2 regions of the Vibrio sp. V31_P5A7T61 genome follow, and region 1 is predicted to be linked to the other one. Evidence: predicted binding sites of a transcription regulator. Region 1 holds the regulator's gene; the other holds the start of a gene.

Region 1 (16,375 bases):
AACCGAACCCATCCAATCCGATGGCCGATGATGCCATTGCTTTGCCTCCCAAAGTGGTTGAGAGTTTAGAAGGGGTTGGTATCGCTGATACTGCACATCAGCGAGTGGTGATCACTTCCGATGTGGTAGATGCCTTACTGGATGGTCGTTCGGAATCAGTCGCTGTTGAGGTTAATCGCTATCCTATCACTCAAGGGACGAATGACGATTTGTCGATAGTGGAATCTGCTCCGTCATCAGGATCTATTCGTTTCTCTTTCGCTAGAGAAGAGTTGATGGCGATGTCGCCGCGCAGCTATACCTTACAGTTGGCGGCGGTGAATTCTCTGCAAGAAGTCCAAAACTTTATTGACCGTTATTCACTGACAGAAACGCTATACGTCTACCCAACCGTTCGTGATGAGGTGGATTGGTATATCGTTACTTATGATAACTATCCAACCATCCAGTTAGCTCGTGACGCGGTGGCTACTTTACCGCCTGCGGTACAAGCACTCGGTCCTTGGGCCAAATCACTTAGCCAAGTTCAACGTGAAATTCAACGTGCGAAATAACGCTGAGATTCAGTAGAAAATATGTTACATTCCGCACCCTTATTTTTGGTGATTGATTAGAGCAGTAGATGAAAAAGCAGCGTGCCTTTTTGAAATGGGCTGGGGGAAAGTTTGGCCTAGTCGAAGAGATTCAACGCCATCTGCCACCTGCAAGTCAGTTGGTTGAGCCTTTTGTCGGTGCAGGTTCGATTTTCCTTAATAGCGATTTTGAACATTATTTGTTGGCGGATATTAATCCGGATTTAATCAATTTATACAATTTATTAAAACATCAGCCGCAAGAGTATATTCGCGAAGCCAAGCGTTGGTTTACACCAGAAAATAATCGTAAAGAAGCCTATTTAGACGTACGTAAACAGTTTAATGACTGCGATGATGTGATGTATCGTTCGTTGGCTTTTCTGTATATGAATCGTTTTGGGTTTAATGGTTTATGCCGTTATAACAAAAAAGGTGGATTTAACGTGCCGTTTGGCTCGTACAAAAAACCGTATTTTCCTGAAGCCGAGCTAGAGTTTTTTGCACAGAAAGCGCAGCGTGCCACGTTTATTTGCGCAAGTTACCAACAAACTTTTCATCAAGCCATGGCATCCAGTGCTATTTACTGTGATCCTCCTTATGCGCCGTTGTCGAATACCGCGAATTTTACGGCTTATGCAGGGAATGGATTTAGTCTTGATGACCAAGCGGCTTTAGCCGATTTGGCTGAGAAAACCGCCCAAGAGCGGGGTATTCCGGTCCTTATTTCCAATCATGATACGATTTTAACTCGTCGCCTTTACCATGGTGCGCAACTGAATGTGGTTAAAGTTAAGCGCACGATCAGTCGTAATGGTGCTGGGCGGAATAAAGTCGATGAGTTATTGGCCTTATTTACACCTTAGTCAATAAAGTAATTCTCACTCTCTGAGGGAGTGAACGTCGCTTCCGGTTAGGATCTTTGCCACCCCTAGGTTAGAATACTGGGCATATTTTGTTTGCTATGTTCTATCACCGAAGAGGTCAGGTATGAAAGATTTTCTTATTGCTCCATCCATTCTCTCTGCAGATTTTGCGCGCCTTGGCGACGATGTTGATAAAGTGCTTGCCGCTGGAGCGGATGTGATTCACTTTGATGTGATGGATAATCATTACGTACCTAATCTGACCTTTGGTGCGCCAATTTGTAAAGCGCTACGTGATTATGGTATTACCGCGCCAATCGATGTGCATCTTATGGTTGAGCCGGTTGATCGAATTATTCCTGATTTTGCTAACGCTGGCGCATCAATGATCACCTTTCATGTGGAAGCCTCGAAGCATGTTGATCGCACCTTGCAACTGATCAAAGAGCATGGTTGTCAGGCTGGAGTGGTGCTGAATCCAGCCACGCCGCTCAGTCACCTCGATTACATTATGGACAAAGTCGATTTGATTCTCCTAATGTCGGTCAATCCAGGTTTTGGAGGCCAGTCCTTTATTCCGCACACGTTAGATAAGCTACGTGCGGTACGTGAGCGTATTACGCAAAGTGGTCGCTCCATTCGTTTAGAAATAGACGGGGGCGTAAAGGTCGAGAATATCCGTGAAATCGCCCAAGCTGGCGCGGATATGTTTGTTGCCGGGTCGGCAATTTTTGGCGAGCCAGATTATAAAGCGGTGATTGATGCTATGCGTAGTGAACTGGCTGGTGTTGAACGTCGTAATTAATAAGATAGTTATTATTCCTTACCGCTGAGCGCCGATGACGTCCATCGGCAAGCGACTGTGATTCGTCGGTAGGGAGAGCACAAATAGGACAGAGTTTTGCAATCAATAAAATTAATCGCGTTTGATCTCGATGGGACACTGCTTGATAGTGTGCCAGATCTTGCTGTTGCTGCTGATCAAGCGGTGCGCGCTTTGGGCTATCCTGGGGTAACGGAATCTCAGGTACGTGACTATGTCGGTAATGGTGCCGATGTGTTAATCGGTCGCTGTTTAAGTCAAAGTCTCAATATCGACCCTGAGCTGAATAATGATACTCATCAACAAGCGCGTTTGTTATTTGATGAGTATTATGCGCAAACGGGCCACCAATTGAGCCACCTCTATCCGAATGTAAAGCATACCTTGGCGGAACTGCATCGCGCGGGGTTTATCTTAGCGTTGGTGACCAATAAGCCGAGTAAATTTGTGCCTGATGTTCTTGCTCAACATGGTTTAGCTGAGCTATTTAGTGATGTGATTGGTGGCGATACCTTTAGCCATAAAAAGCCCGATCCTATGGCCCTTAATTGGTTGCTCGAAAAGCACCACTTGAAGGCAGAGCAAATGTTGATGGTCGGTGATTCGAAAAACGACATTTTAGCGGCCCAAAATGCGGGTTGTGCTTCATTTGGCTTAACCTATGGTTATAACCACGGTGAGCCAATTGCCAATGCCAAGCCTGATGTGGTGGCGGATGATATCGTTCAACTCCTCGATGTTGTTATGGTTTGCGCGTAAAAATTATCACTTGCCTCTGGTAAAATACTCATCAATGAGTACACTGCTAAACTGCGCCTATTCACTGTAAGCGCAGTTTTTTATTGGTTTTATACCCTTCCTACTTGAAGCTATTGCGGTGTTGGCGACGTTCGTTCACCCCAAGCATAGAACTTATCTATGCTCGTGGGCTAGGTTCATTTGCTGCCGATTAGCCATGCTCAGTGGTGTGGGTATCGCCTTCCCTTATTTTGAATCACAAGGAAATTATACTCATGAGCAAACCCATCGTATTGAGTGGTGTTCAACCATCTGGTGAACTCAGCATTGGTAACTATTTGGGTGCTCTGCGTCAATGGCAACAGATGCAAGATGATTATGATTGTCAGTACTGTGTGGTTGATTTACATGCGATTACCGTACGTCAAGATCCAAAGGCGTTATATGAAGCGACACTTGATGCGTTATCCATCTGTCTTGCCGTTGGTGTCGATCCGCAAAAAAGCACCTTGTTTGTCCAATCTCATGTGCCTGAACATACTCAACTTGGCTGGATACTTAATTGTTATACCCAAATGGGTGAACTCAGTCGCATGACTCAGTTTAAAGACAAATCGGCTCGTTATGCCAATGATGTCAATGCCGGACTATTTGGTTATCCAGTATTGATGGCGGCCGATATCTTGCTCTATGGCGCGCATCAAGTTCCCGTGGGCAGCGATCAAAAACAGCACCTAGAACTCGCGCGTGATATCGCGACACGTTTTAACAATATTTACAGTCCAGAACAACCGATCTTCACCATTCCTGAACCGTATATTCCGCAGGTCAATGCACGAGTCATGAGCCTGCAAGATGCGACTAAGAAAATGTCAAAATCGGACGATAATCGTAAAAATGTGATTACGTTATTGGAAGATCCCAAGTCGATTATCAAGAAGATCAATAAAGCGCAAACGGATACCGAAACACCACCGCGTATCGCCTTTGATACTGAGCAAAAAGCCGGTATCTCGAATTTAATGAGCCTATATTCAGCGGCCACAGGCAAAACCTTTGCTGAGATTGAAGCGCAATACCAAGGCGTTGAAATGTACGGTCCTTTTAAAAAGGATGTTGGAGAGGCATTAGTCGCGATGCTTGCTCCGGTACAAGCGGAGTACCATCGTATTCGCGATGACAGAGCCTATCTGGATGCGGTCATGAAAGCCGGGGCCGAAAAAGCCTCCGCTCACGCTGCTCTCACACTGAAAAATGTTCAGCAAGCGGTTGGATTTGTGCCTCGTCCATAAGCTGCCCCCCTTGATTCTACGACACTGAATAAGCCCAAAGCGAATGACTCACTTTGGGCTTATTTGTCTGCTAGCGACTACAAGATAAATCAACACGGTCTACACTTAGTGGGAGTAGTACAGTAAGGGGATCGCGATGAAATGGTGGTTATTGTGTGGATTGCTGATCATCAGCAATGGGTTAGCTGCGAGCCCTTTACGGGTTTGTGTAGGTAATATGAATGTATGGCCACCTTTTACTTATTGGCAAGGCGCTACCGATGAAGAAAAAGCTCAATCATTAACCGGATCAGCCACGACATTGGTATTACAATCCCTTGAACACTTAAACGTGGATTATCAGCTTTTGTTTATGCCGTGGGCGAGGGTACAGCATGAGCTAGCTCAGGCGAATGGACGCTGTGATTTAACGTGGAATGCCAGCTATCGTCATGACAGAGCGGAATACAGCTACTTTTCAGTCACCCTGTATCGTATTCAACTTGGTTATTTTACTCTCGCTGATTCGAATAATCTCCTCAGTCATCATCAAGATTCTGGCGTATTGTGTGGTGTACATGGTTTTAATTATCAGGACTTTGGCCTATCTCGCGAGCCATCGTTGCGTTTAAACACCGTCCAACAAGCGTTAGATATGTTACAAAAGCAGCGCTGTGATTGGTTTCTAAGTGAAATTGAGCCAATTTATGGTGGTATTCAGCTTGGTCTTTATCAGCTTGAACGGCCAATTACACCTCATTTATTGGGGAGAGATAAGCAGTTTCATGTGCAAATCCGTCGTGATTTACCGGAGGCATTATTCCTACTCAATGGTATTAACCAGTATTTACTCGATGCCCAGCAAAGTGGACATGCACAAGCTGTATTTGATCGTTTTTTATTGTTCAATGCGGCGGAACATCAAGACCCTTAATGTCGATGACTCTTATTCGACTCAAGTAAAGCACTTGCCTTTCTGCAACGGTGCTGCACAATATCGCCTTCTGTTTCTTCAACTGACTGGCACGGCTGATATTATGTTGCTTCTCATCGATAACTACGATTCTTTTACCTACAACTTATATCAATATTTCTGTGAATTAGGGAAAGAGGTCAAAGTCGTACGTAATGATCAGATAGACATCAAGGGGATTGAAGCCTTTAATCCGAGACATTTAGTGATTTCCCCCGGACCTTGTACGCCGAATGAAGCGGGGATTTCTCTCCAAGCGATCACTCATTTTGCCGGGAAGCTACCGATATTAGGGGTATGCCTTGGTCATCAGGCGATCGCGCAAGTGTTTGGTGGACACGTGGTGCGCGCCAGACAAGTCATGCACGGTAAAACATCACTGATTAAGCACAATGGACGCAGTGTGTTCGTTGGCTTAAACAATCCCTTGAGGGTCACCCGCTACCACTCATTAGTGGTTGCAAAGCACTCGCTACCGGCATGTTTTGAACTCACGGCATGGACAGAATTAGACGATGGTTCTGTCGATGAAATTATGGGTTATCAACATCGAACGTTACCGATTGATGCGGTGCAGTTTCATCCTGAATCGATTAAAACCGAGCAAGGGCATCAGCTACTGGCCAATTTCTTAAATCGTTAAGCCAACCATTACCGATCTTGATCACTTTTCTTAACATTTCTTTCGTCTAAATGGCGCTTGATCGTGATGTGCGATTTTATGCGCCTTTATAGTCTCTCTCCTTGGTGAATCCCTTGCCTTACAATGGCTATCTATTCTATTTTGCATGCGAAGGTAAAAAATACTTCATAAAAGACAGTCGTTAGTGCATAAATAATCAGAGGCGATATCGAGTACACTGGTATTGATGTCGTGAAAAGAATATTTCGCTATTGAATTGGTTAATATTTTGTAAATACAATGCCGTATTAGTGATAATGCCATACAAAATCTTACGCTAAGGTTTTGTCGCCAAATGGCAGAGCAACTTGGCATGCGGTATAAGAAGGAATGGGTAATGACAATGGAAAAACAGATACAACGTGGTTTATTTGATGAGGTGATGGTGCCTTGTTATAACCCGATGGCGTTCATCCCAGTAAAAGGACAAGGCTCCCGAGTTTGGGATCAGCAGGGACGAGAGTACATCGATTTTGCTGGTGGTATCGCAGTCAGTTGCTTAGGACACTGCCATCCGGCCATGGTTAATGCATTAACCGAGCAAGCCAATAAATTGTGGCATTTGAGTAATGTGATGACTAATGAGCCAGCATTACAACTTGCTAATAAATTGATTGAACTGAGTTTTGCTGACAAAGTCTTTTTTGCCAACTCAGGCGCTGAAGCCAATGAAGCGGCACTGAAATTAGCTCGTCGTTATGCGGCTGACGTTTATGGTCCAGAGAAAACGGAAATCATTGCCTTTAAACAAGGCTTCCATGGCCGAACCTTCTTCACTGTCACGGTAGGTGGGCAAGCGGCTTACTCTGACGGTTTTGGACCGAAACCTGGCGATATTACTCACCTGCCTTATAACGATATTGATGCTTTGCAAGCGCATATGTCGGATCGCACCTGCGCGATCATGATGGAGCCCCTGCAAGGCGAAGGCGGTATTATTTCGCCAACGCCAGAATTTGTTCAGGCGGTGCGTGAACTGTGCGATAAGCATAACGCGCTACTGATTTTTGATGAAGTTCAAACTGGTAATGGGCGTACGGGGCACTTTTATGCTTACCAAGGTTTAGGTGTCACGCCAGATATCTTAAGTACGGCGAAATCATTAGGTGGCGGCTTCCCGATTGGTGCGATGTTAACCACTAATAAGCTTGCCGAGCATATGAAAGTCGGTACCCACGGTTCAACGTATGGCGGTAACCCGTTAGCGTGCGCTGTTGGTCTGGCCGTCGTTGATATTGTTAGTCAACCAGAAACCTTAGCGGGTGTGAAGCAACGTGAAGCTTGGTTTCGCGAGGGATTAACCAAAATTAATGATAAGTACCATGTGTTTTCTGAAATCCGTGGTCAAGGTTTACTGCTTGGCGCGGCACTCAATGAGCAGTGGCAAGGCCGTTCTCGAGACATTTTATTAGCGGCTGGAGAGCATGGATTAATGCTGTTGGTGGCGGGACCGAACGTGATCCGTATGACGCCTTCATTATTGATCACTCAACAAGAAATCGAACAAGGATTGGCTAAACTCGAGCAAGCGATCGCAACACTCGTGTAGTCTTTCTGCTATTCACACCCACCATGGATAGCGGTGGGTGTTTGCTGTCTTCGCTAGGCCAAGCTGGTCTAGTGCTATGCATCTGGAGGGAATATTGATGCTAGTTATTCGCCCTATTGCAACGTCTGACTATCCGGCACTTCATGACTGTGCCATTGAATCGGGTCATGGCTTTACGTCACTGCCCGTTAATCAAGAATTACTCACCAATCGTATTGAACACTCAGAATACAGCTTTGCTAAACCGTCCGTAGCGCAACCAGGGGATGAAGGTTATTTAATGGTCGGTGTAGACAGTGTAACCGGAGAGGTGGCTGGTACGACGGGGATCGAAGCGGCGGTTGGTTGGGATCGTCCTTTTTATTCTTATCATATTAGTACGATTGTCCATGCCTCACATAAGCTTGGGGTCAACAATGTCGTTAAATTACTCACCTTTGGTAACAACTACACCGGATGCTCAGAGATTTGCAGCTTATTTTTGCGAGAGCACTTTCGCCAAGGTTTGAATGGCCGCTTAATGTCAAAGAGTCGTTTTTTAATGATGGCGGAGCATCCAGAACGTTTCTCTAAAACCATCTTTGCTGAGATGCGAGGCGTCTCTGATGCGGATGGTAATTCCCCCTTTTGGCAGTGGCTGCAAGAGCACTTCTTTTCGATTGATTTTACCTTAGCGGATTACTTAACTGGCATAGGTAAAAAAGGCTTTATTGCTGACTTAATGCCCAAGTTGCCGATTTATATCAACTTGTTGAGTCCTGAAGCTCAGGCGGTGATTGGTCAAGTGCACGAGAATACTCGTCCAGCCCTCAAGTTATTGGAAGACGAAGGATTTACTTGCCGCAATTACGTCGATATTTTTGATGCCGGCCCAGCCGTAGAATGTGATGTCCGTAATATTGAATCGGTACGTAATTCTGTTCGTGCTAGGGTTGAAGTCACGCGTCATTCCAGCACCCAACAATATTTGATGTGTAATACCTCATTTACTCATTTTCGTGCTACCGCCGAAAAAGCGGCCTACAACCGTGAGCGAGAAACGGTGTTGATTACTCCCGAAGTGGCTCAAGCATTAAACGTTGACCAAGGGGATTGGTTGCGAATTTTGGCTCAATAGTTTTTAGATAAGGAAGATACAATGACTCAGTGGATAGCAGGTCAATGGATTGCTGGACAAGGCGATGCGTTGAGTTCAATCAGCCCTTACGATGACCAAGTGGTTTGGCAAGGTAATAGCGCAACGGCAGAGCAAGTTGAACAAGCTATTACGGCTGCTCGGCAGGCATTCATTAGTTGGAAAAATCGCCTGTTTGCTGAGCGTGAGCAAGTGGTGTTGGCTTTTGCTGAGCAGGTCAAAGCCAACAGTGAAAAAATTGCTGAAGTGATCGCTAAAGAAACCGGTAAACCATTATGGGAAACGCGCACCGAAGCCGCGGCGATGGCTGGTAAAATTGCGATTTCTATTCGTGCTTACCATGAACGTACTGGGCAGCAGCAACGTGAGGTGGCAGGTAATACGATTGTATTGCGGCATCGTCCCCTTGGCGTAATGGCGGTATTTGGTCCATATAATTTTCCTGCCCATTTACCCAATGGCCATATTGTTCCTGCTTTACTGGCTGGTAATACCGTGGTGTTTAAACCTTCAGAGCAAACCCCATGGACTGGTGAGCTAGCGATGCAGTTATGGCAAGCGGCGGGATTGCCCGATGGTGTGCTTAACCTAGTACAAGGTGCGAAAGAAACGGGTATTGCGCTCGCGCAATCAAAAAATATTGATGGCTTGCTCTTTACTGGTAGTGCGAATACTGGTCACCTCTTACATCGTCAGTTTGCCGGTCAACCCGATAAAATGTTAGCACTGGAGATGGGCGGCAATAATCCGATGGTGATTTCTGAGCACTATGGCGATATTGATGCGGCGGTATACACTATTATTCAGTCAGCGTTTATTAGTGCGGGACAACGTTGTACTTGCGCTCGTCGTCTTTATTTACCTGAAGGCGAAAAAGGCGATAAGTTGCTTGATAAGTTGCTAAAAGCGACCGAGCAGCTGCGCATTGATCAGCCTTTTGCTGATCCTGCACCCTTTATGGGGCCACAGATTTCACGTGCTGCCGCTGAGTTTATTTTGACGGCACAAGCGAATTTACAAGCGTTAGGCGGAAAAAGTTTATTAACCGCGAAGGCACAACAAGCGGCGTTCGTCACACCAGGGATTATTGATGTCACTGCGATTAATGATTTACCTGATGAAGAATATTTCGGCCCATTATTGCAAGTCATTCGTTATCAAACACTGCCTCAAGCTGTAGCACTGGCTAATAATACGCGCTTTGGTTTGTCAGCAGGCTTAGTGTCGACCGACGATCAAGAGTGGCAATATTTTATTGATCATATTCGCGCCGGAATTGTTAACCGTAACCGTCAACTTACCGGAGCCAGTGGCGATGCTCCCTTTGGTGGGCCGGGTGCGTCAGGTAACTTACGCCCCAGCGCGTTTTACGCCGCGGATTACTGTGCTTACCCAATGGCGTCGATGGAAGGGCAAACGACAGAATTACCCGCGACACTATCACCAGGGGTTGTTTTGCCTTAAGTCGTCAACACAGCTAAAGAGTGTAGATAATGTTTAACCCATAACGTCTCTATCGCGAGAGGCGTTATCCACCCACTGACAAGGAGGCGTCATGACGCCAAGTGCGCTTTTTCAATGTTTATGGAATGACTATATTCAGCGTCTTTGCCCTGCGGCAGAAAAAGTCCATCATTTGCTCCAGGAAGACGAAGCACTGATCAATGACCACATTGCTTTACGAACTTTTAATATCGCACCACTGGGTATAGAGACTTTGGCCAAGCCGTTTCTGGCCTTAGGCTACGTTGCTTGCGGTGATTATCTGTTTGAAAGCAAAAAGCTGGTGGCGAAGCATTATGAGCACCCTGATCCTAAGCAACCTAAGGTATTTATTAGTGAATTGGAGGTCGAAGAGTGCTCAGCAGAGTTACAAGCGATAGTCGCTAAGTTAGTGGCTCAAGTCGAGACGACTCGCCTTGATGATGTCGATTTTCTTTACGCCGGCCGTCTATGGGATCTCTCGTTTGCAGATTATCAAATCTTAGCCAAAGAAAGCGAGTATGCGGCGTGGTTAGCCGCCCATGGTTATGGGGCCAATCACTTTACGGTGAGTGTTAATCAGCTCAAGGCATTTAATGAGGTCAAAGCGGTCAATGATCATCTGCGTCAGGCGGGCTTTACTATCAATGAAAATGGCGGTGAAGTGAAAGGCACACCAGAAGTATTACTAGAACAGTCCTCGACTATGGCTGATAAGGTGCCAGTCTCGTTTAACGACGGTGTTGAAGTGATCCCTGGTGGTTTTTATGAGTTCGCTAAACGTTATCCGATGGCGAACGGTCAACTGTATAGCGGCTTTGTGGCGGCTTCAGCAGATAAAATCTTTGAAAGTACCGATCTTCGTTAGTAAAAAACGGAACGGGTAGCCAACGATGAACAACAAAAAAGCTACTTTAGGTCAACTAAAGTAGCTTATTCAGGCTTTAAGCATGTTAAACCAGAGGTTAACGAGTGCCGTAGACCACGATGGTTTTACCGTGTGCTGATATCAGATTTTGCTCTTCAAGCATTTTCAGAATCCGGCCAACGGTTTCACGAGAGCAACCAACGATTTGACCAATTTCTTGACGAGTGATTTTGATTTGCATCCCATCAGGGTGAGTCATTGCATCGGGTTGTTTTGCTAGGTTTAGTAGAGTTTGTGCAATACGACCAGTCACATCAAGGAACGCCAAATCACCGACTTTTTGGCTGGTCACTTGTAGGCGACGAGCCATTTGCCCTGATAGACGCATCAGGATATCGGGGTTAACTTGAATCAATTGACGGAACTTCTTAAAAGAAATTTCCGCGACTTCACAAGGGGATTTAGCTCGAACCCAAGCGGTACGTTCTTGATCTTCTTCGAACAGACCAAGCTCGCCGATGAAATCACCTTGGTTAAGGTAAGAAAGAATCATCTCTTTACCTTCTTCGTCTTTAATCAGTACCGCAACAGAACCTTTAACAATGTAGTACAAGGTTTCCGCTTTTTCGCCCGCATGGATCAGCGTGCTTTTTGAAGGGTACTTATGAATATGACAATGTGAAAGGAACCACTCTAGTGTTGGGTCGGTTTGAGGTTTACCTAGAACCATAATATCTCACTTCCTCTGCAGGGTACGCTCGCTGCTGTCCGTATATTTTAGCGAAGCCTTAATGGATTAACTAGAATAAGAGGACTTCCTAATGGCTGCAAGCTATCTTGTGTTCGGTAAGGAATAGTATCCTTTTTCGAACGCGATTTCTTGATTTTAATCGTATCAAACCATGGATATTTTACGCAAAAACGTGCACATGATCACGGTATGAAAAGTAATCGTGTTAATAAGACCGTAGCCTGACCGATTATGCGAATTTCTTACTCATCAGGTCAAGATAAGGCAATCTCAACCAATTTTTCCGGATTCAATTAATTGCTGGAGTAAGGGTTGCACGATAAGTTCCATAGCAAAGCCCATTTTGCCGCCAGGAACCACAATCGTGTTGTGACGCGACATAAACGAGCCATCAATCATTGCCAGTAAATAGGGATAATCGACATTCTTTATTCCGCGTAAACGGATCACCACAAAGCTTTCATCTAAACTCGGGATGCCTTTCGCATTGAGAGGATTTGAGGTGTCGACCGTAGGCACTCGTTGAAAGTTAATGTGCGTACGCGAAAACTGAGGGGTAATGTAATTCAGATAATCGTCCATTGAGCGAACGATAGAATCCATGACGGCTTCACGAGAATGGCCGCGGTCACGAGTATCGCGCACGTATTTTTGGATCCATTCCAAATTGACAATTGGAACCATGCCAATCAAAAAATCGACATGTTGCGCGACATTAATGTCACCATCGACCACTCCGCCATGTAAGCCTTCATAAAATAAGACATTGGTATCATCAGGCAACTGCTGCCAAGGTGTGAAGGTACCAGGCATCTGATTATAGGGGACGGCTTCATCAAAAGTATGCAGATAACGACGAATTTGTCCTGCGCCCGTTTTGCCATATTGGCGGAAAAAATCCTGCAGAGCAGGGAAGTCATTCGCTTGCGGACCGAAGTAGCTAATATGTCGACCTTGTTCTCTTGCTTTACGAATTTCAATATCCATTTCTGGACGAGTGAAGCGGTGGAAGCTATCACCTTCCACCCAAGCGGGTTTAATGTTCATCATATTGAACATTTTGCGGAAAGCTTCTGATGTGGTCGTTGTACCAGCGCCTGATGAACCGGTGACCGCAATAATGGGGTGTTTTGCTGACATGACATACCTTGTCTGTTGATCCTTGAGGGGCAAAGCCCATGGCTGGTTTCACTATATCATGGAAAAAACGCAGCAGAAAACGCCGATTTTTACCGTCAGCGTGCGGTACTTTTGATATCGATCGTTTCGTGTAACTCAGAATAGACGATCATCGCTTGCCCACTGCGCAGTTGAGCGATGACTTGATCGATTTTGTCTTGTAAGCTGATTTCACTTTCACCGTAGTCAGTGCCTTCGCGTAATACAAACTCACGAATTAAATTGTCTAGAGTGTCACTGGCGATATGTTGCCAAGGAACGATCATAAATACCTCATGATTTTATGAACTGATAATCTCTGTTTTACGATATTTTGCTGCCATATGACGCTAAATGACGCTAATTTTTATTTCTGTCGCCAATTAGCGTAGTAACTCGGCAAAGCCTGCTCAAGCCAGAACCTAGGTTGACGTAAGCTGCCAGCTAAAAAACCAACATGGCCACCGTGTTCAAATAATTGGTAGTTAATCTGTGGGTTTAAAGGACCGCGCGGGATCACTGCTTCAGTCATAAACGGATCATCGGCAGCATGAATGATCAGCGTAGGGATAGTAATCGCGCCTAATTTCATGAGTCCTGAGCATTGTTGATAGTACTCTTGCGCATCTTTAAAGCCGTGTAGCGGTGCGGTGATCAAATCATCAAATTGATAGAGCTTGCTTACTTGACGAATGGATTGCGTGGTTAAACCTAGCTCATTTTGTAGCAATGGGGCTTTTCTTAACGCATTATTTTTTAATGATGAGAGTAAATAACGGCGATAAATTTTTGAAAAGCCCTGTTCAATACGTTGCGAACACGCTGCTAAATCCAGTGGTGCGGAAATGATGGTTGCCGCATCGACAATCGGATCATCCCGATAGCGCGCCAAATAGTTGACCAGCATATTACCGCCTAAAGAGACTCCAGTCGCAATGATGGTACGCTGAGGGAATTGTGCGCGTAGGTATTCAAGTACGAAACGCGCGTCTTCCGTTTCACCCGAATGGTAAGCTCGAGCTAAGCGGTTGGGTTTTCCGCTGCAGCCTCGAAAATGCATCATCACCGATAGCCAACCATGTCGAGCAAACGCATCCATTAAGCCATTAGCATAAGGGCTATAAAAACTGCCTTCTAAACCGTGAAATAAGACAAAAATGGGTTTATCGACACAGGGGAGGGCTGGTTCACTCCATGCTAAATCAAGAAAATCGTTATCTGGCGTGGTTAAGGTTTGCCAAACCGGCGTAAAGCAAGCCGCTCGACGAATTAAGCGCGGTAGTAGGGTTTGTAAATGTGGATTGGTTAATCCCTTCGCGGCAGTAAACGGCGACATAAAAAGCCTCAATTCTTTATGAGCATCATGTTGGTTTTACCGGGGTAGAGAATAGAGAGATCAAATGCTCAGCGCCAAGTTGTCGACAGTAGCGCTCAGTCAACGCTAGGTCTTTGGTCGGGGATAATCGGAATCCCTGTACGCAGCCGATCAGCTCTGCTTGTTGCTGTTTTTCTAACCGCAATTCAAACTGTAGCGCTTCACGGTACAGTGTTTCTGATAGGTGAGACTTTAGTTTACGGCGCAACTCACGAAAAGAGTGAACTAAGCTTTCTGAATGACTTAAACACGCCAATAAGCGTGGCCATTCTGAGTCGTTAATACTGAGTTGTTGTTCATCTAACCACTTGAGCAGCAATAGTAAATTAACATTCCCCTGAAACTGGTTTTGCAGACACAAGCACGCTTCTTTCACTTCATTAACCGCATAATAGTCGAGGCTAAATTGCCATAAGCCTTCTAACGTTAATGATGAATGAGCGTGCGTTGGGATCATTACTGAGTGAATTCCTGTTCCAGTTGTTCAAGATGTTCTTGCTCGGCCATCCAATCACTTTCTACTTGCTCAAGCGCGCTTTTTGCTGAGGCTTGATTAGCAATCACTTCGGTTAATTGGGCTTTGTTCTCTGCGTCATACAAAGTGGCCTCAGAGAGATTTAACTCGGCTTGGGCGAGAATGGCATTCAATTTATCCATTTTCTCTTCTAACTGTGTCAATTTTTTGCGAATTGGCGCGGTTTGTTTACGAAAATCAGCTTCGCGACGTTTTTGCTCTTTTTTCGCCGCAGCACTGTTGGTGCTGTCTTTGACTGGCTGAGTCGCTTGGGCTTCTTTGCGGGCCATTTTCTGCTGATCGGTTAGCCATTTGTAGTAATCGGTTAAGTCACCATCAAAAGGAGCGACTTGCTGATCATGCACTAAGTACAGCTCGTCAGTGGTCGCGCGTAATAGGTAGCGGTCATGACTGACGATAACCATTGCGCCCTCAAAGCTTTGTAAGGCAAAGGTTAGTGCTTGGCGCATGTCTAAATCTAAATGGTTGGTGGGTTCGTCCAACAACAACAGATTAGGTTTTTGCCACACAATCAGCGCCAGCACCAAACGGGCTTTTTCGCCACCGGAGAAAGGGGCCACTTTTTCTAGCGCTTTTTCACCCTGAAAACCAAAACTGCCTAAATAATTGCGCAGCTCAAGTTCGGTTTTATCAGGGGCAATTTGCATCATGTGCTGCAACGGCGTTTCTTGTGGGTGTAATGTTTCCAACTGATGCTGGGCAAAGTAGCCGATTTTCACGCCTTGAGAGTAAGTGAGATCGCCACTTTGCGGTTTCAGTTCACTGGAGAGCAGTTTAATTAATGTTGATTTACCCGCGCCATTACGACCTAGCAAACCAATTCGGCTACCCGGGACTAAGTTAAGACGAATCTTTTCGAGGATCAGCCGATCGTCATATCCGGCGGCCACGTTATCCATCATTAAAATCGGATTAGGCAAGGCGGCAGGTTGACGAAACTCAAAGCTAAACGGGTTATCAAATTGCGCTGGTAAAACTTGCTCCATTTTTTCCAGTGCTTTAATTCGGCTTTGTGCTTGGCGCGCTTTTGAGGCTTTATAGCGAAAGCGATCAATGTAGCTTTGCATATGTGCCATCTGCTTTTGCTGTTTTTGATATTGCGCTTGTTGCTGCATTAGCTTTTGCGCGCGTTGCACTTCAAACGATGAGTAGTTACCGGTGTACTCATTGAGCTGTTGATTTTCAATATGAATAATTCGATTGACGATCGGGTCAAGAAAATCGCGATCGTGAGAGATCAACAGTAGCGTACCAGGATAGCTTTGTAGCCAACGCTCAAGCCACATCACTGCATCTAAATCGAGGTGGTTAGTGGGCTCGTCGAGGAGCAATAAATCAGAGCGACAGATCAGCGCTTGGGCAAGGTTAAGACGCATGCGCCAGCCACCAGAAAATTGGGTTAAATTCCAACTCATTTGTTGTTGACTGAAACCTAAACCATCCAGCAGTTCGGCAGCGCGCGCTTGAATGCTGTAACCACCAATGGTTTCAATATGACCATGCAATTCGGCAACACGGGTGCCATTATCTTGCTGTTCTGCTTCACGGAGTTGTTGTTCTAAGCGACGATATTCTCGATCACCATCAATCACGTATT
Region 2 (16,375 bases), on a different contig from region 1:
CTGGTTGAAAAAACGCGTGGTCTCTTCGGTATCAAACGCCAGCAACTCATTACCTATCTCTATCATTAAATCACGTACACGCAGATTCGCTGTGCCCAGCGGCGGTGTCATGCGGCTGGTGACGACTAGGGTGAGATTATCTGGCATATGTTTCAGGAAAAAGCGCATCGCTTCGTGAATCTCATCATCACTGATCAGATGATAATCATCCAGCACGACAAAGCATTCTTGATCAAACTGAGAAATCTCAGCAAAAACTTCGCTAAACAGTGAGTGGGGCGATGAAAATTGGCGTCGTTCTGCCAATTTTTGCGCATTAGGGCAGCTTTGTTGAGTCGCTTTATTCATCGCTTGCAGTAAGTAATTCATGAAGCGAAAAGGATCATTATCACTTTCATCAATACTGTACCAGCCGACATTCGGTTTATCGGCAAGCCATTGAGCGGCCATGGTGGTTTTGCCATAACCCGCTGGAGAGCGGAAAAGGACCAACTTATAACAAGGGGCCTTTTGCAGGAGTTCTAAAACGCGCGGACGGACAATCGCGTTGTGTAGCCGTCCTGGGCGAGTTAATTTCGATGGAATCCACATGATATTTGTCCCGTCATCGTTAATGACAGGGATGTTACTGGAACTTGCCGCAGACTGTTATTGATCCCAGACGACTTTCTTGCCAAATTCACAGTTCTTCACTAACTACGCCCCCATTATGTGATGTTTGTCACTTATTGGTGAGGTGAATAACCCTGATATTTATCTCTTGCACACGAGATACGCTGCAAATTAAGCAACAGAAAATAATGTCATGTGATCATTGTTGCATTTTGAGTAAATGTTTATCTAGCTGTCCGGGTTTTGTAAAAAGAGACCACTATGCTCACTAAACGCGTTGCTGTGATCGTTATCACTCATCGTTTGTTTCTCTGTTTGATCGATGAGAGACAGATCACCTCTACGAGGCTATCGCTGCATCTACGCCCTTGCTTCTCATCCTAATTTGCCATTTCAGTGGGAGGATGTTTTGCGGGAAGAGGCAATGCACGATAGACCACAGATGGATTAAAACCGAAAAGTGAGATTTCTCAATGAAACCTACGCAACAGAAAACTTTTGATAAAGCATTATTTCAAGCAAACGTGAAACGCCACCTTACCGCGACCTATGCGACGACGATTGAACATGCTTCTAGCCGAGTATGGTATTTAGCAATGGGTCAAGCGCTAGCGGAATTGACCACGTTTGATTTACTTGAAACAGAGCAAGACCCACGAATTGTTAACGCGAAAAGTGTTAACTACCTTTCACTTGAATTCTTAATTGGGCGACTAACAGGCAATAACCTGATCAGCATGGGCTTGTATGAGCAGGTTGGCCAAGCAATGAGTGAACTTGGACAGAACCTGACGGATTTATTAGAAGAAGAACGCGATCCGTCATTAGGTAATGGCGGTTTAGGTCGTTTAGCAGCTTGTTTTATGGATTCATGCGCTGCGCAAGAGTATCCAACCGTCGGCTATGGTTTGCATTATGAGTACGGTTTGTTTAAACAATCGTTTGAGGATGGACATCAAAAAGAAGCGCCGGATGCTTGGTGTGGAATTGAGGGTTATCCATGGGAAGTGGCTCGTCCTGACATTAAACAAGAAATTGGCTTTTATGGTCATGTCGAAGTCTACCACGATCAAGGTAAAGAGAAGCGCCGCTGGGTGCCGGGCATGTTGGTACAAGCGATGCCGTGGGATCTGCCTATTGTGGGCTACCAGAGTGAAACCGTTTACCCGTTGCGTCTTTGGGAATGTCGTGCCATTGCACCGTTCTCATTAGAGAGCTTTAATAATGGTAACTATTTTGAAGCGCAGCACGCGCTGATTGATGCGGGTAATATCACCAAAGTACTTTATCCCAATGACAACCACGAAAAAGGCAAAACGCTACGTTTGATGCAGCAATATTTCCACAGTGCGGCTTCAGTGCGTGATATTTTGCGTCGTCATCAAGCGGCTGGTTTCTCGCTACAAGACTTACCAAAATATGAAACCATTCAGTTAAATGATACCCATCCAACCATCGCCATTCCTGAATTAATGCGTATTTTCATTGATGAGCATGATTTGACTTGGGAAGCGGCATGGGAAATCAGTTCAAAAACCTTTGCTTACACCAACCATACGTTATTACCAGAAGCCTTAGAAACGTGGAGTGAATCGTTAATCCAACGCTTGTTACCTCGTCATATGGAGATCATTTACGAGATCAACCATCGCTTCTTACAAGACGTTCGTGCTAAATGGCCTGGTGATGTAACCAAACAGCAAAAATTATCGATCATTCAAGAAGGTTTCCACCGCATGGTGCGTATGGCTAACTTGTGTGTTGTCGGGTCGTATGCCGTCAATGGTGTTGCTGCCTTACACTCTGCGTTAGTGCAACGGGATCTGTTTCCCGAATTCGTTGAGCTTTACCCTGGTAAGATCCAAAACGTGACAAATGGGGTGACCCCTCGCCGCTGGTTAAAATTCTGTAACCCAGGATTAACCGCATTGATCACCGAGAAGATCGGTGACCAATGGCCTGCGGATTTAGATCAGCTTAAAGAGATTGCCAAGTATGCTGATGATAAAGCGTTCCAAAAGCAGTTTATGGCCGTTAAGAAAGCCAATAAACAACGTTTGGCTGACTGGGTAAGCGACAATATGGGTATTGAGCTTGATACCAACGCTATCTTTGATGTCCAGATCAAACGTTTACACGAATACAAACGTCAGCATCTGAATATGTTGCACATTCTTTCGCTCTATCATCGCTTATTGAACGATCCAAAATTTGATATGCAGCCACGCGTGGTGTTCTTTGCTGCGAAAGCGGCGCCGGGCTATCACCTTGCTAAAGAAATTATTTACGCGCTGAACAAGATTGCGGAGAAAGTGAATAACGATCCTCGTGTGAATCACAAACTTAAAGTGGTATTTATTCCCGATTATCGCGTCAGCATGGCGGAAATCATTATTCCGGCAGCGGATGTGTCTGAGCAAATCTCTACCGCAGGTAAAGAGGCATCAGGTACCGGTAATATGAAAATGGCACTGAATGGTGCGTTAACCATCGGTACGATGGATGGCGCAAACGTAGAAATTCGTGAAGAAGTTGGTGATGAGAATATCTACATCTTTGGTTTGGATGTCGATGGCGTTGAATCGTTGAAAGCACGCGGCTACAACCCTTACGATTATTATCAAGCCGATCCACTGTTGAAAGCGTCAATGGATTTACTGCTGGGCGATGAGTTTACACCAGGTGCTCCGGGACAGCTGCGCGCGACTTATGACAGTTTACTGGATGGCGGAGACCCTTACCTCGTACTGGCCGATTTCGCTTCTTACATTCAAGCTCATGAAGCGATGGACAAGCAATATCGTGATCAAGCTGGCTGGGCGAAAAAAGCCATTTTGAATACCGCGCTGGTGGGTAAGTTCAGCTCAGACCGTAGTATTCGAGATTACGTGAATAATATTTGGAAATTAAAAGCGGTTAAACGCTAATTAACCGACTATCCAGCCAAGGAAACTCTTGGCTGGATAACTCTTTTCTTATACACCCTACATGATTTTTGAGGGGTAAGCAGTCCCTTCGGAGAAAGCGATGAAAGAACATAATGCATTAAAACAAGTCGCAGAGATGGCAAGAATTGCCGATAGCTATGTCAGCGCTTGGGGAGACGAGGCCACCGTTTCAGACGACACTATTCGTCGTCTTTTGGCGTCTTTGGGTTACGATACAACTAATGATCAAACGTTATTAGCGTCAGCTCAGAAAAAACATAAAAAAGATGTCTTGGATCCTGTATTGGTGATCTCAGAAGGGGATGCGGTTGAAGTTCCACTCTACCTAGGTGTCAGCGCTCGGGAAAGTGAATTTAATTGGCGGATAGAAACCGAGCAGGGAGAAGTACTTGAAGGCTATCTTCAATCACAAATTGTTCGTGATGAGCGTGCAGAGGGTGGCCCTTTAGTGTTTGCGTTGCCAAGCGGTTTGGCGTGGGGATATCATACTTTATTGGTTACTCGTAAGCGGCGCAAAGCACCGTATACGATGACGCTGATCATCACGCCGCGAGCGTGTTTTAAGCAACCGGCTTTGGTTCAAGGTAAAAAACTGTGGGGACCAAGCATTCAACTCTACACCTTACGTACCCAACACAACTGGGGGATGGGCGATTTTGGCGATCTCAAGCAGCTAGTGGCGGATATCGCTTCGCGTGGCGGTGATTTTGTGGGTTTAAACCCGATTCATTCTCTATTTCCTGCTAACCCTGAAGGGGCCAGCCCTTATAGCCCTTCTTCACGTCGCTGGCTAAATATCCTGTATATCGATGTTAGCTCGGTACCTGAGTTTGCACTCAGTGCTGAAGCTCAGCAACAAGTCGGTAGTCAGGATTTTCAGCAACGTTTGCAAAAAGTTCGTGAAACTCACTGGGTCAATTATACCGAAGTGGCCGAGCTTAAAATGAGTGTCTTGCCGTTACTGTTTAATGAGTTTAAGCGCCGCCATTTGGATAATAATACCGATCGCGCGCGTGCCTTCTTAGCTTTTGTTGAGCAAGGTGGCGAAAGTCTGGTTCACCAAGCCGCATTCGATGCATTGCACACGGATTTGCATGCACAAGATAACCAAGTGTGGGGGTGGCCAGTTTTCCCTGAAAAATACCGTCACTTTGATAATGCGGCGGTGCAAAAGTACATTGAAGAACATCGTGAGCGTGTTCATCTTTATATGTATTTGCAATGGGTCGCCGATACACAAATTAATGAAGTACAAGCGTTAGCTGATGAAAAAGGCATGGCGGTTGGTTTATATCGCGATCTCGCCGTGGGAGTCGCTGACTCTGGCGCTGAAACATGGGCGGATAACGGCAGCTTAGTCTTGGATGCCAGTATTGGCGCGCCACCGGATGTGCTGGGTCCTTTGGGGCAAAATTGGGGCTTGCCGCCACTTAATCCACAAACCTTACACGCCACTGCTTACGATGCTTACATCAAGCTGCTCCGTGCCAACATGAAACATTGTGGTGCGTTACGGATTGACCATGTGCTGGGCTTGCTGCGTTTATGGTGGATCCCGAAAGGTGAAAATGCCACTCAAGGGGCTTACATTTATTATCCAGTGAAAGATATGCTGGCTATTTTGGCGCTCGAATCGCACCGTCACCAGTGTAGCGTGATCGGTGAAGATTTAGGTACCGTTCCTGATGAAATTGTCGCATTGCTGCGCGATGCAGGGGTGCACTCTTACAAAGTCTTTTTCTTTGAAACTTCAAAAGAAGACGGTGGGTTTATTTCTCCGACTCATTATGCCGAGCAATCGATGGCGGCCTTATGTACTCATGATATGCCGACGTTACGTGGTTTTTGGCATTGTGATGATTTGAAAATGGGCCGCGAGATTGGTTTGTATCCTGATGAAGCGCAACTGCAAGAGCTGTTTACGGATCGTTTGAAATGTAAGCAAGGCATACTGAATTCGGTTGATTGGCACGGTTACTTACCAGCAAGCATTGGACGTGATGCTCAGTTAGTTCCTATGGACTCTTACTTAAGTGAAGCATTGCAACTGCACGTTGCGGCGGGTTCTTCCGCGTTACTCAGCGTTCAGTTAGAAGATTGGCTGGAAATGGATAAGCCCGTCAATATTCCAGGTACCGTAAATGAGTATCCTAACTGGCGTCGTAAGCTATCGATGAACTTAGATGAGATTTTTGCCCGCGACGATGTTAATCGTATTGCGACTAAATTGACCCAGATTCGCGCGAAAGCGAGCCAATAATAAACCGGAGTAGCCGCCTTTGGGCGGCGATGATACTGGCGTTGTTCACTCATCACTGTGCCGTTTCTGTCGATAATACGGCATCTTTTTGAGTTAAGGTTAAGAAATAAACGCTAGGTCACTCCATGTTTTTACTGGGTTAGTTAAGATGTATCAGGCTAAATGATCGAATAAATTCCGAGTGTCTACTACAGCACAAATCGGATCTGTCAAACTCAAGGTCATGGATGCCATGCTAGCAAGCCCGCTCTTCGCGGGCGTTTTTCCTTTTGAGAGTCTTGGTTAGGAGTAAGTATATTGAACCCCGTAAAAAAGAAACCGCTGAAAAAAATCGTTAAGTTACAGCAGACCTATCAACAATTATTGCATGCTGCATGTGCCGATCCCTTTGCCTTTTTGGGTCCTTATCTTCCACAAGAGCAAGGAGCACTACGGGTATGGCTGCCTAATGCAGATAAGGTTGAGCTGCTCTTAGAAGGGCAACCAAGAATCGCCTTAGAGCGTGATGAGTTCGATGGGTTTATTCTAAAATCCGATCATGATCTGCGGTTTACCCATTACCAGCTGGCGGTTGATTGGGCTGGCACAGAGCAAATCATTGATGACCCTTACCAATATCATGCCTTATATGCTGAATTTGAACAGCTGCATACGCCCAAGCAGATGTACCATCATATGGGAGCGCAATTTGTTACCTTAGAGCGTGATGGACAGCAGATCAGCGGAACTCGTTTTTTAGTCTATGCGCCTCATGCTTCAGCTTGCAGTTTAATCGGTGCTTTTAACCACTGGGATGGGCGTCGCCATCCGATGCAACGCCTTGATTATGGTATCTGGGGATTATTTATTCCTAATTTACCCGAAGGAACACAATACAAATTCGAACTGAAAGGTCCTCATGGGGAAGGCTTACCTCATAAGGCTGATCCATGGGGTTGCTATGCTGAGCAGTATCCTTCTTTAGCTTCCGTGACTTACGATCATCGCCGCTATCAATGGCAAGATACTCAATGGCAACAGCGCCCCATTTCCGAAAAGCGCAAACAAGCACTGTCTTTTTACGAGTTGCATCCGGGGTCTTGGAAGCGCGGTGAAGATGGGCGCTTTTTAACTTATCGTGAATTGGCTGATCAGCTAGTACCTTATCTGGTGGATATGGGCTATACCCACGTAGAGTTAATGCCAGTTTCTGAGCATCCCTTTTATGGGTCTTGGGGATATCAGCCGATAGGGTTATTCGCTCCAACCAGTCGTTATGGCACGCCGGATGATTTTAAATATTTTGTCGATCAGTGCCATCAGGCGCAAATTGGAGTGGTGCTAGACTGGGTTCCTGCCCATTTTCCATCCGATTCCCATGGGTTAGCGAATTTTGATGGTACGCCGCTGTATCACGATCCTGATCCTCGCCGTGGCTGGCATCAAGATTGGAATTCCTATATTTATGATTTAGGTCGTGAACATGTGCGCCGCTTCTTAGTGTCTAACGCGCTCTATTGGTTTGAGATGTTCCATATTGATGGCATACGAGTCGATGCTGTTGCTTCTATGCTTTATCTCGATTACTCGCGTAGCCATGATCAATGGATCCCGAACGTTGATGGGGGACGTGAAAATTACGACGCGATTGCGATGTTGAAATGGATGAATGAAGAAGTGTATAAGCATTTCCCGAATGCCATGACCATTGCTGAAGAGTCAACGGCTTTCCCTGGCGTTTCTGCCCCAACCTTTGTTGGGGGGTTAGGCTTTGGCTTTAAGTGGAATATGGGGTGGATGCACGATAGCCTTTCTTATATCAAAGAAGATCCGGTGCATCGTAAATATCATCACAACACTTTAACCTTCCCATTAATTTATGCCTTTAGTGAAAACTATGTTTTATCGCTGTCACACGATGAAGTGGTGTACGGTAAACAGTCATTGATTTACAAAATGCCCGGTGATGAATGGCAGCAAACCGCGAATATGCGTGCCTATTTGGGTTACATGTATGGTCAACCAGGTAAGAAACTTAACTTTATGGGCGCTGAATTCGCACAAACGGGGGAGTGGAACCACGATGATCAACTGCAATGGTTTTTGTTGGAGTTTGAGCGTCATAAAGGGGTACAAAACTTAGTCCGCGATTTGAACCACTTGTATCGTACACACAGCGCGCTGCACGAACTGGATTGTGATCCTCAAGGGTTTGAATGGCGTCTACAAGATGCGGCTGATGCGAGCATTATCGCTCATGAGCGGATCAATAGTGCAGGTGAGCGCGTGTTGGTGATCACCAATTTTACGCCAGTACCACACGAAGCGTTTCGTTTAGGTGTGCCTGTCTCGGCCACTTATCAATTGCTCTTGAATACGGATGAAAAGCGATATGGCGGGAGTGGTTTTGACGTTTTATCGGTCGTCAACAGCGATCGTGTGCCGAGCGAAGGGTTAGCACAATCACTGCGGTTACGTATTCCACCGTTAGCGACGTTATTTTACAAACTGAATTAGCAAAAAAAAAGCCAGTCGCAATTGGGCGGCTGGCTATCTATTTGTGAACAAAATATTCACTAACAACGTCAGTTGGCTAGGTGACCCTCGGCTTAAAAGGGTCACTTATTACAATACAATTACCGTGCCAATATTTTTTGGTGACAAAACCAGCAAAATGGACTGATTTTCGCAGTTTTATAGCGTCGTGTTTCATAATTGCATTTGCAAATTGCAATTGAGAGGCAGTTCGCAAAAAATCCGCCTCATTCAACATCCTTACATTACGTTCATCAAATAAGCGCCAAGCTTGAGAGTAAGAAAATCCCTAAGGTACAACTGATAAAAGAAAACACCGTCGTTAAGGCGATAATGTTTGCAGCGAGTGGTGCATTTCCTCCCATCGCTCTCGCCATGACATAGCTTGCGGCAGCGGTTGGTGCTCCAGTCATTAATAGAATAATCCCGACATCCATACCCCGAAAGCCAAACCATAATGCAGCGCTGGTGATCAACAGCGGTGACCAAAGCAGTTTGTAGCGAGTCGCAAACCAAGTCGATCGGGAATCATTTTTTAGTGATTGGATATTCAGTGAGCCACCGGTGCAGAGCAAAGCAAGAGGCAGAGTCATGTTGGCAAAATAGTGTCCTGCTTCGCTGATCATAGTAGGGATCGGTAGTGCTATCGCATAACACAATACCCCAAGTAGGATCGCGATAATCAACGGGTTCTTCGTCAATGTTTTGAGTATCGTTGTGAGTGCCTTCGTTCCTTGTGTTTCGCCTTTTGGCGTTAAAGCGATCACCGCTTGAATATTATATAGCACCGTTGTTGTTGCGACATAAATCGCGGCTAATGCGACCCCACTATTACCATATAAATTAGCAACATATGCCAAGCCTATGATTGCGGTATTGGCTCGAAAGCCGCCTTGAATGATCACGCCTTGATCTTGAGGATGATGAAATTGTCGCTGAGTCATCCAGCAGGTAAACAAGAAAAAAATAAAATTAGCAACGAGCCCAAAAACAATCAAGGACAGACTGGAAGAGAAGTCATGCTCGGCTCCGACAATACTGAGAAAAAGCATCGCCGGGAGTGTGACTTGAAAAACCAGTTTTGAGGCAACATCAATAAAATTATCGTTAATCAACTGCACACGCTTGAGTAATACCCCCAACAGTAACATTAAACAAATCGGGCCGGTAATGGAGGCTGAAAATTGCAGTTGGGTGATGAGCGCTTGCATGATGGACCTTCCAATGGAGAGAGTTTTCATTCTTTCATAGATAAGCAAGAGCGAGAATAGCCAATCCATAAAATCTCTCTTTTGCTAAGGGGGAACCTTTGTTTAAGTCACGCTTTGTTGTGCAAACTTTGTTAATGATTTTCGTGCTGAGAAGCGCATTCATTTCAAGCTGTTAAATTGTTGCCCATAGTTTTGATAAGGTTAACAATTTCGCAATAATAATTATCCTCTCGTTTGAATCTATGGGATCATATTGGCTGCCGTTTGGCCCGATAAGGAAAAATAATAATGAATCGAAACGAGAATGTCCCATTGCCCAACAATACCCGAGAATGGTTATTCAACCGCAACAGCTTGATTGTGTTAGCGGATATTGCCCTGTTTTTTATCCTACTGAATACCTTACCTTTTGCCCCTAATGTCGTCCTTGGATTGAGCATTTTAGCGTTTATCGCTGTGCTATGGTTAACCGAAGCATTGCATGTCACGGTAACTGCGATTTTAGTGCCGATATTAGCGGTGATATTTGGAGTATTTGAAACTCAGGCTGCACTGAATAGTTTTGCTAACTCGATCATCTTTCTATTTTTAGGCGGATTTGCGTTAGCGGCCGCGATGCATCGTCAAGGGCTGGATAAAGTCATTGCTGATAAAGTGTTAATACTGGCACGTGGGCGCTTTAGTGTCGCGGTGTTCATGCTGTTTGGTGTCACGGCTGGTCTGTCAATGTGGATCAGTAATACGGCCACGGCGGCGATGATGCTACCTTTAGTGCTTGGTATTTTAAGTAAAGTTGACCAAGACAAAGGCCATAATACTTATGTATTTGTGCTGTTAGGTATTGCTTATAGTGCCAGTATCGGTGGTATTGCAACGATTGTTGGTAGTCCTCCGAATGCGATTGCCGCCGCTCAAGTGGGGTTATCCTTCTCTGAGTGGATGCAGTTTGGTTTGCCGACGACTATCGTCATGTTACCTATTGCGATGTTGCTACTTTATTGGATGCTTAAACCCGATCTAAAAGGGCAGTTCGAGCTCAATCACGAGACAGTGAGTTGGGATAAAGGGAAAGTGGTGACTTTGGCCATTTTTGCCTTGACCGTCTCATTGTGGATATTCAGTAAACCGGTTAATGAACTTCTCGGTGGTTTTAAAAGCTTTGATACGATCGTCGCCTTAGGCGCGATTGTTCTGGTCTGTTTTGCACGAGTAGTTCACTGGAAAGATATTGAAAAAACCGCCGACTGGGGTGTATTACTGCTGTTTGGTGGTGGTATCTGTCTCAGTAATATTCTTAGACAGACCGGAACCAGCGTGTTTCTGGCCAATGAACTGAGCTCGATGATTTCAGAGTTAAATATTTTACTGATTGTTATCGTGATTGCGGCTTTTGTGGTGTTTTTAACGGAGTTTGCCAGTAATACGGCCAGTGCCGCGTTATTAATTCCGGTGTTTGCTGGTGTTGCTGAAGCTTTAGGTGTTTCACCCGTGATACTGTCGGTGTTGATTGCGATAGCGGCATCGTGTGCCTTCATGCTCCCTGTGGCAACGCCACCGAATGCGATTGTGTTTGCGACCGGGCACATTAAACAGAGTGAAATGATGCGAGTTGGGATGGCATTGAACATCGCTTGTATTGTGATTTTATCAGCGATTGCGATGTTATTCTGGAATTAATCAGCACCGCTCATCATCTCTGCTGTTGAAAACAATAAAACCCCAAGTTTATCTCTGAATACTTGGGGTTTTATTATGGGCGAATATCGCGATGGTTACTGATTAATAAAGCGTTTGAACTTTTCTTGAGTGGCAGCATCAGCCTTGTTGTACCAGAAATACAGCATCTCTTCGGCGGTATTATCGATCGCCTGTGGGGCTTTTATGTTGTTGGAGACTGAAGTGGTGGTGACGATGGCTGCGGGGCCTCCTGTTCGATTGTATTCCAACAATTCTTGTTGATAGTTACGCCCTATTTGCATCCCGGGTTTGATCAGTCGATCTTGCTGGAGAGCAACAGACTGCCCGTTAGAATCTTGCAGTGACCAAGTCAGATGACGGATATTGTTTTCCGCGTCAACGGCGTTACGGTAGGTTGGTAGACCAAAGGTTAGATTGGTCTCTTGCGCAGAAAAAGTCGCAACAATCACTTCACTTTCTACTTGAATACGATCATTACCTTGTGTGAAATAAGGCTGGTAGCGGAAGACGATCTGTTGCTGTCCATCTTCTAAGGTTAATGTTTTTTTTGCAGAAAAAAAACCGCCAGAAACCGCAGGTTTCTCTCCATTAACCACCAACATATTAATACTATCAGGAATATCAATCGTTACTTTAGCTAGGGTTGCGGCACTAAAAACAATCGCAAAAAGACACGATAATGGCTTGATGGCATTCATCTATTTTATCCTATTGATTACTTGAAGAAGGGAAGACTGTCAGGGTGCCGCTTGTCCGTGATAAAAGCAAGTTTTCACATCGGCAATCAATGAGCGTTCATCAAAACATCATCTTTCGATTCGCTTCAATATACGCTCACCGATCCTCAATATGAAACGATGCGAGCATAGTCCAAAATAGCCGTTTTTCTACTCTATACGATAGAAAATCCGTTTTTTTGGCTGAAGATTGCCTTTAGCATGTAACACGTTGAATCTGCCTCATTCATTGCTCGTTGTGCCTCGTAAACTTCAACAGCACATTTTCCAAACGCTCGCGAGTATCAAATACTGTCTCAGATGTTTAATCAACCATAAGAGAGACAGATATGAAGCGTACTATTCTGTGTTCGGCGGGGATGGCTTTTGCCTTATCGCTAAGTAGCACGGTAATTGCAGCGCCAAGCGCGCCAAGTATTGATGTATATGGATCAAATAACCTGCAGTTTTCTAAAATACAGTTAGCAATGGAAACGACCGCGGGCTATCACCAAATGGTGCAATATCGTCAACAAGCGCCGATCTCGATTACCTTTAATCAATGGAGCGGTGAACGCGGGCATACTTATAAAATTTTATTTGATGGTGTGGAAGTGGCTTCTGGGCCGATCAGCGGGAGTCAAACCACCGCCAACTTCACCTATGATAAAGGTGGCCGTTATCAACTCCAAGTTGCAGCCTGTGATGATTCTGGGTGTACGACCAGTGCGCCAGCAGAGTTAATTCTGGCTGATACCGATGGTTCACACCTTGAACCTCTGACCATGAACGTTGATCCGAATAATAAATCCTATTCATTGGACCCAGATACCGTCGTTGGTACCTATTTCGTTGAGTGGGGCATTTATGGTCGTAATTATACGGTGGATAATATTCCTGCCCATAACTTAACGCATATCTTGTATGGTTTTATCCCTATTTGTGGTCCGAATGAGTCGGTCAAATCGGTCGGTGGTAATAGTTATAATGCCTTGATGACCGCCTGTCAGGGGGTACCTGATTACGAAGTGGTGATCCACGACCCTTGGGCGGCATACCAGAAAAGTTTTCCTCAAGCAGGACATCAGTACAGTTCGCCGATCAAAGGTAACTATGCGATGTTAATGGCACTCAAGCAGCGTTATCCCGACTTAAAAATTTTGCCATCGGTTGGCGGATGGACGCTATCCGATCCTTTCTATGATTTCACGGATAAAGCAAAACGCGATACGTTCGTGGCATCGATGAAACGTTTTTTACAGACATGGAAGTTTTATGACGGTATCGATATCGATTGGGAATTCCCCGGTGGCAATGGCGCTGCCCCAGATTTAGGCGATCCGATCAATGATGGACCAGCTTATATCGCCTTAATGCAAGAGCTACGGGTGATGTTGGATGAACTTGAAGCTGAGACCGGTCGTTCTTACGAGCTCACTTCTGCGATAGGTGTCGGTTTCGATAAAATAGAAAAAGTCGATTATGGTCAAGCGATTCAATATATGGATTATATCTTTGCGATGACCTACGATTTTTATGGTGGTTGGAATAACGTTCCTGGCCATCAAACGGCACTGTATTGCGGTAACTTTATGCGCCCAGGTCAGTGTGATGGAACGGGAATCGATGAAAACGGTGAACCGTATAAAGGCCCTGCTTACACCGCGGATAACGCAATTCAATTATTGCTAGCCCAAGGTGTACCAGCCAATAAGCTGGTCCTTGGGGCTGCGATGTATGGTCGAGGTTGGCAAGGTGTGATGCCGGCTTCGTTGACCGATCCTACCGATCCGATGACGGGTGTTGCGACCGGCAAATTAACGGGCTCAACAGCTCAGGGAGTCTGGGAAGATGGGGTCATTGATTATAAAGGCCTTAAAGCGTACATGATTGGTGATAATAACCAAGGGATTAATGGCTTTGAATACGGTTATGATGCCCAAGCCGAAGCACCTTGGGTATGGAATCGCACCACAGGAGAATTGGTCACGTTTGACGATCCGCGCTCGATTAAAGCCAAAGGGGCTTATGTTCGTCAGCTAGGTTTAGCCGGTTTATTCTCATGGGAAATTGATGCGGATAACGGCGATATTCTTAATGCCAAGCATGAAGGGCTTGCTCAAGGATCGAACCCGCCAGTTAATCGTGCACCAATTGCTGATGCAGGTATGGCGCAAACCGTTGTCGCTCCAGCGACCGTAACCTTAGATGGCAGCGCTTCCAGAGATACCGATGGCACGATTGCCAGCTATTACTGGGAACAAATTGCTGGGCCAACCGTGCAACTCAGTGATGCGAATCAAGCTCAGGCGAGTTTTTCGATTGGTGAAGTCACTCAAACCGAAACCTTACGTTTTAAGTTAACCGTAACAGACAATGAGGGAGCGAGTGGTTCCGCGACGGTTCAAATTACCGTTAAAGCCGAAGACGGTGGTGTGGAAAATACGCCTCCCGTTGCGATTGTCTCTGCGCCTTCTGAAGTGAGAGCTGGTGAGCAAGTGTTGGTTGATGCTTCGGCATCTTATGATGCGCAGCAAGAGACGCTGAGCTTTGATTGGCAGGTACCAACTGGGCTTGAAGTTCAGATCAATGGCAGCCAACTGAGCTTCACCGCGGGTTCTTATTCCGTTGATACCACGCTTAACTTTACGGTAACGGTCAATGATGGTGAGTTGAGTAGCTCAGCATCCGTTTCAGTCATCGTTTTAGCGACCAGCAATAATGATCAGTGTGACAATCTATGGAATGCCTCTGCCGTTTATGTCGGTGGCAACCAAGTAACATGGGCTGGTAAAGTGTGGGAAGCCAAATGGTGGACACAAGGGGATAATCCTGCTCAATCCGGTGCTTGGGGGGTATGGAAAGAGATAGGTGTTGCGGACTGCGCTACCCAATAATGTCTCATTACCTCTCAATGAGTGACATTGAGCGGTAGATTGACAGGCTTTGCCTTAGGGTAGGGCCTGTTTCTTTTTTGCGTTATCTCCTGACAGATGATGCTCAGTTTCTTTACCTCACTCACACAATCGACCCAAATCGCTAACCTTTCTCAATCATGAACTATAATTTTTTGATGCGAATAAACCATTTCGTAGAGAGTCTCTCATTTATTTCTAGCCTAAAAATTATAATGCAGGATGCCGAAAACAAATAAATAAGCGCTTCTCACACGAAGCACAACAAGGTCATAACGGGGATAGCGTATGTTTAAAAACCTTTCACTAAAGAATAAGTTGGCTATCTCAGCCAGTATTGCCATCATCGTCGGTGGCGTATTGGTTGAAGCCGTATCGTTTAATGCCGCACTCGGGCGATTGGATATCGAAATCGAGCAACGTTTGCAAAGTGCGACCTCTTCTTATAATCAATACGTTTCTGATTGGCTGGTCTCGAAAGAGCGAGCTCTGACCTCTCTATCACAAGAGGTGAAACCAGAGGCGATTGTTACCCACCTTAAACAGGTTAAGCACTCTGCCGATTTTGATAATGTCTTTTTGGCTTATCCTGATGGCTCACAACAGAATGCCAATGGTGTGGTATTACCACCAGGCAATAACGATCCTCGCCAATGGGGATGGTACATTAACGCCAAAGCTAACCCCAATGCCGTGTTCATGGATAATCCTACCGTCGCTGCGGCGACTGGAGCCAATGTGGTTTCTCTTGGTAAAGCGATCAATTTACATGGTCAAACATTAGTGCTTGGCGCCGATGTGGAGATCACCGATATTCTCAATAGCATGAAGCAAACCATTTTGCCCGGCTCTGGTTATATGTTTATTGCTAATCAACAAGGCAATATTTTTACTCATGCGAATACTCAGTTATTAAATAAGAATGTCAGTGAGTTGGGACTGAATTTTCGCGATATTCAAACGGCACAGCGGTCTGGTCAATACAGTAAAGTGATGATCAATGGTCAAGAGAATGTGCTATTTGCACGTGCGATTGAAGGCACAGCGTTAAGTACGGTGATTGTTATCAATTATTCATCGTTGATTGCTCCTCTCTTTGATGCGCTCTGGGGACAGTTGTTGGTTACCTTTTTAGTCGTTGTGGTCTGTACGGTCTTATTCAATGTGCTGTGTAATATTTTATTCCGTCCTTTAAATAACGTTTCTCATGCTTTAGAGCAAATCGCCAATGGGAGCGGTGATTTAACCCAACGTATTCAGGTTGAAAACAATGATGAAGTGGGAAAACTAGCAGAGAGCTTCAATACTTTTGTAGCAAGCTTACAACAACTGATTGGTCATATTCGTCAGCAATCTGAGCAATTAACCGCGCAGTCTGAGCATGGTGCGCAGCGAGCCAATCAATCGGCTTCTGAATTAAGCCTTCAGCAGCAAGAAGTCACCATGGTCGCAACAGCGGTGACCGAAATGGCATCGGCGACACAAGAAATTGCCTCTCACG

Evidence for each region. The regulator CRP, encoded in region 1, controls carbon source genes, mostly activating them, when cyclic AMP is high. The targets are predictions, from matches to a motif close to TGTGANNNNNNTCACA.
Region 2: the regulator CRP is predicted to act here: its motif matches at 894-909, upstream of CAG58_RS07305 (glycogen/starch/alpha-glucan phosphorylase).

The regions. Positions count from the first base shown of each region.
Region 1 is NZ_WXWI01000057.1:78,526-94,900, forward strand. It holds partial or broken gene CAG58_RS17170 (SPOR domain-containing protein) at 30-554, shown strand; gene CAG58_RS12590 (Dam family site-specific DNA-(adenine-N6)-methyltransferase) at 623-1,438, shown strand; gene rpe (ribulose-phosphate 3-epimerase) at 1,563-2,243, shown strand; gene CAG58_RS12600 (phosphoglycolate phosphatase) at 2,340-3,020, shown strand; gene trpS (tryptophan--tRNA ligase) at 3,275-4,291, shown strand; gene CAG58_RS12610 (substrate-binding periplasmic protein) at 4,428-5,204, shown strand; gene CAG58_RS12615 (aminodeoxychorismate/anthranilate synthase component II) at 5,308-5,886, shown strand; gene CAG58_RS12620 (aspartate aminotransferase family protein) at 6,263-7,474, shown strand; gene astA (arginine N-succinyltransferase) at 7,572-8,591, shown strand; gene astD (succinylglutamate-semialdehyde dehydrogenase) at 8,613-10,073, shown strand; gene CAG58_RS12635 (DUF1338 domain-containing protein) at 10,165-10,959, shown strand; gene crp (cAMP-activated global transcriptional regulator CRP) at 11,057-11,689, opposite strand; gene CAG58_RS12645 (phosphoribulokinase) at 11,981-12,850, opposite strand; gene CAG58_RS12650 (YheU family protein) at 12,946-13,155, opposite strand; gene CAG58_RS12655 (hydrolase) at 13,236-14,204, opposite strand; gene CAG58_RS12660 (TIGR02444 family protein) at 14,230-14,700, opposite strand; gene CAG58_RS12665 (ABC transporter ATP-binding protein) at 14,700-16,375, opposite strand, start outside.
Region 2 is NZ_WXWI01000029.1:248,273-264,647, forward strand. It holds gene malT (HTH-type transcriptional regulator MalT) at 1-591, opposite strand, end outside; gene CAG58_RS07305 (glycogen/starch/alpha-glucan phosphorylase) at 1,086-3,539, shown strand; gene malQ (4-alpha-glucanotransferase) at 3,640-5,820, shown strand; gene glgB (1,4-alpha-glucan branching protein GlgB) at 6,118-8,316, shown strand; gene CAG58_RS07320 (AEC family transporter) at 8,589-9,545, opposite strand; gene CAG58_RS07325 (SLC13 family permease) at 9,834-11,222, shown strand; gene CAG58_RS07330 (DUF2057 family protein) at 11,318-11,941, opposite strand; gene CAG58_RS07335 (glycosyl hydrolase family 18 protein) at 12,310-14,856, shown strand; gene CAG58_RS07340 (methyl-accepting chemotaxis protein) at 15,163-16,375, shown strand, end outside.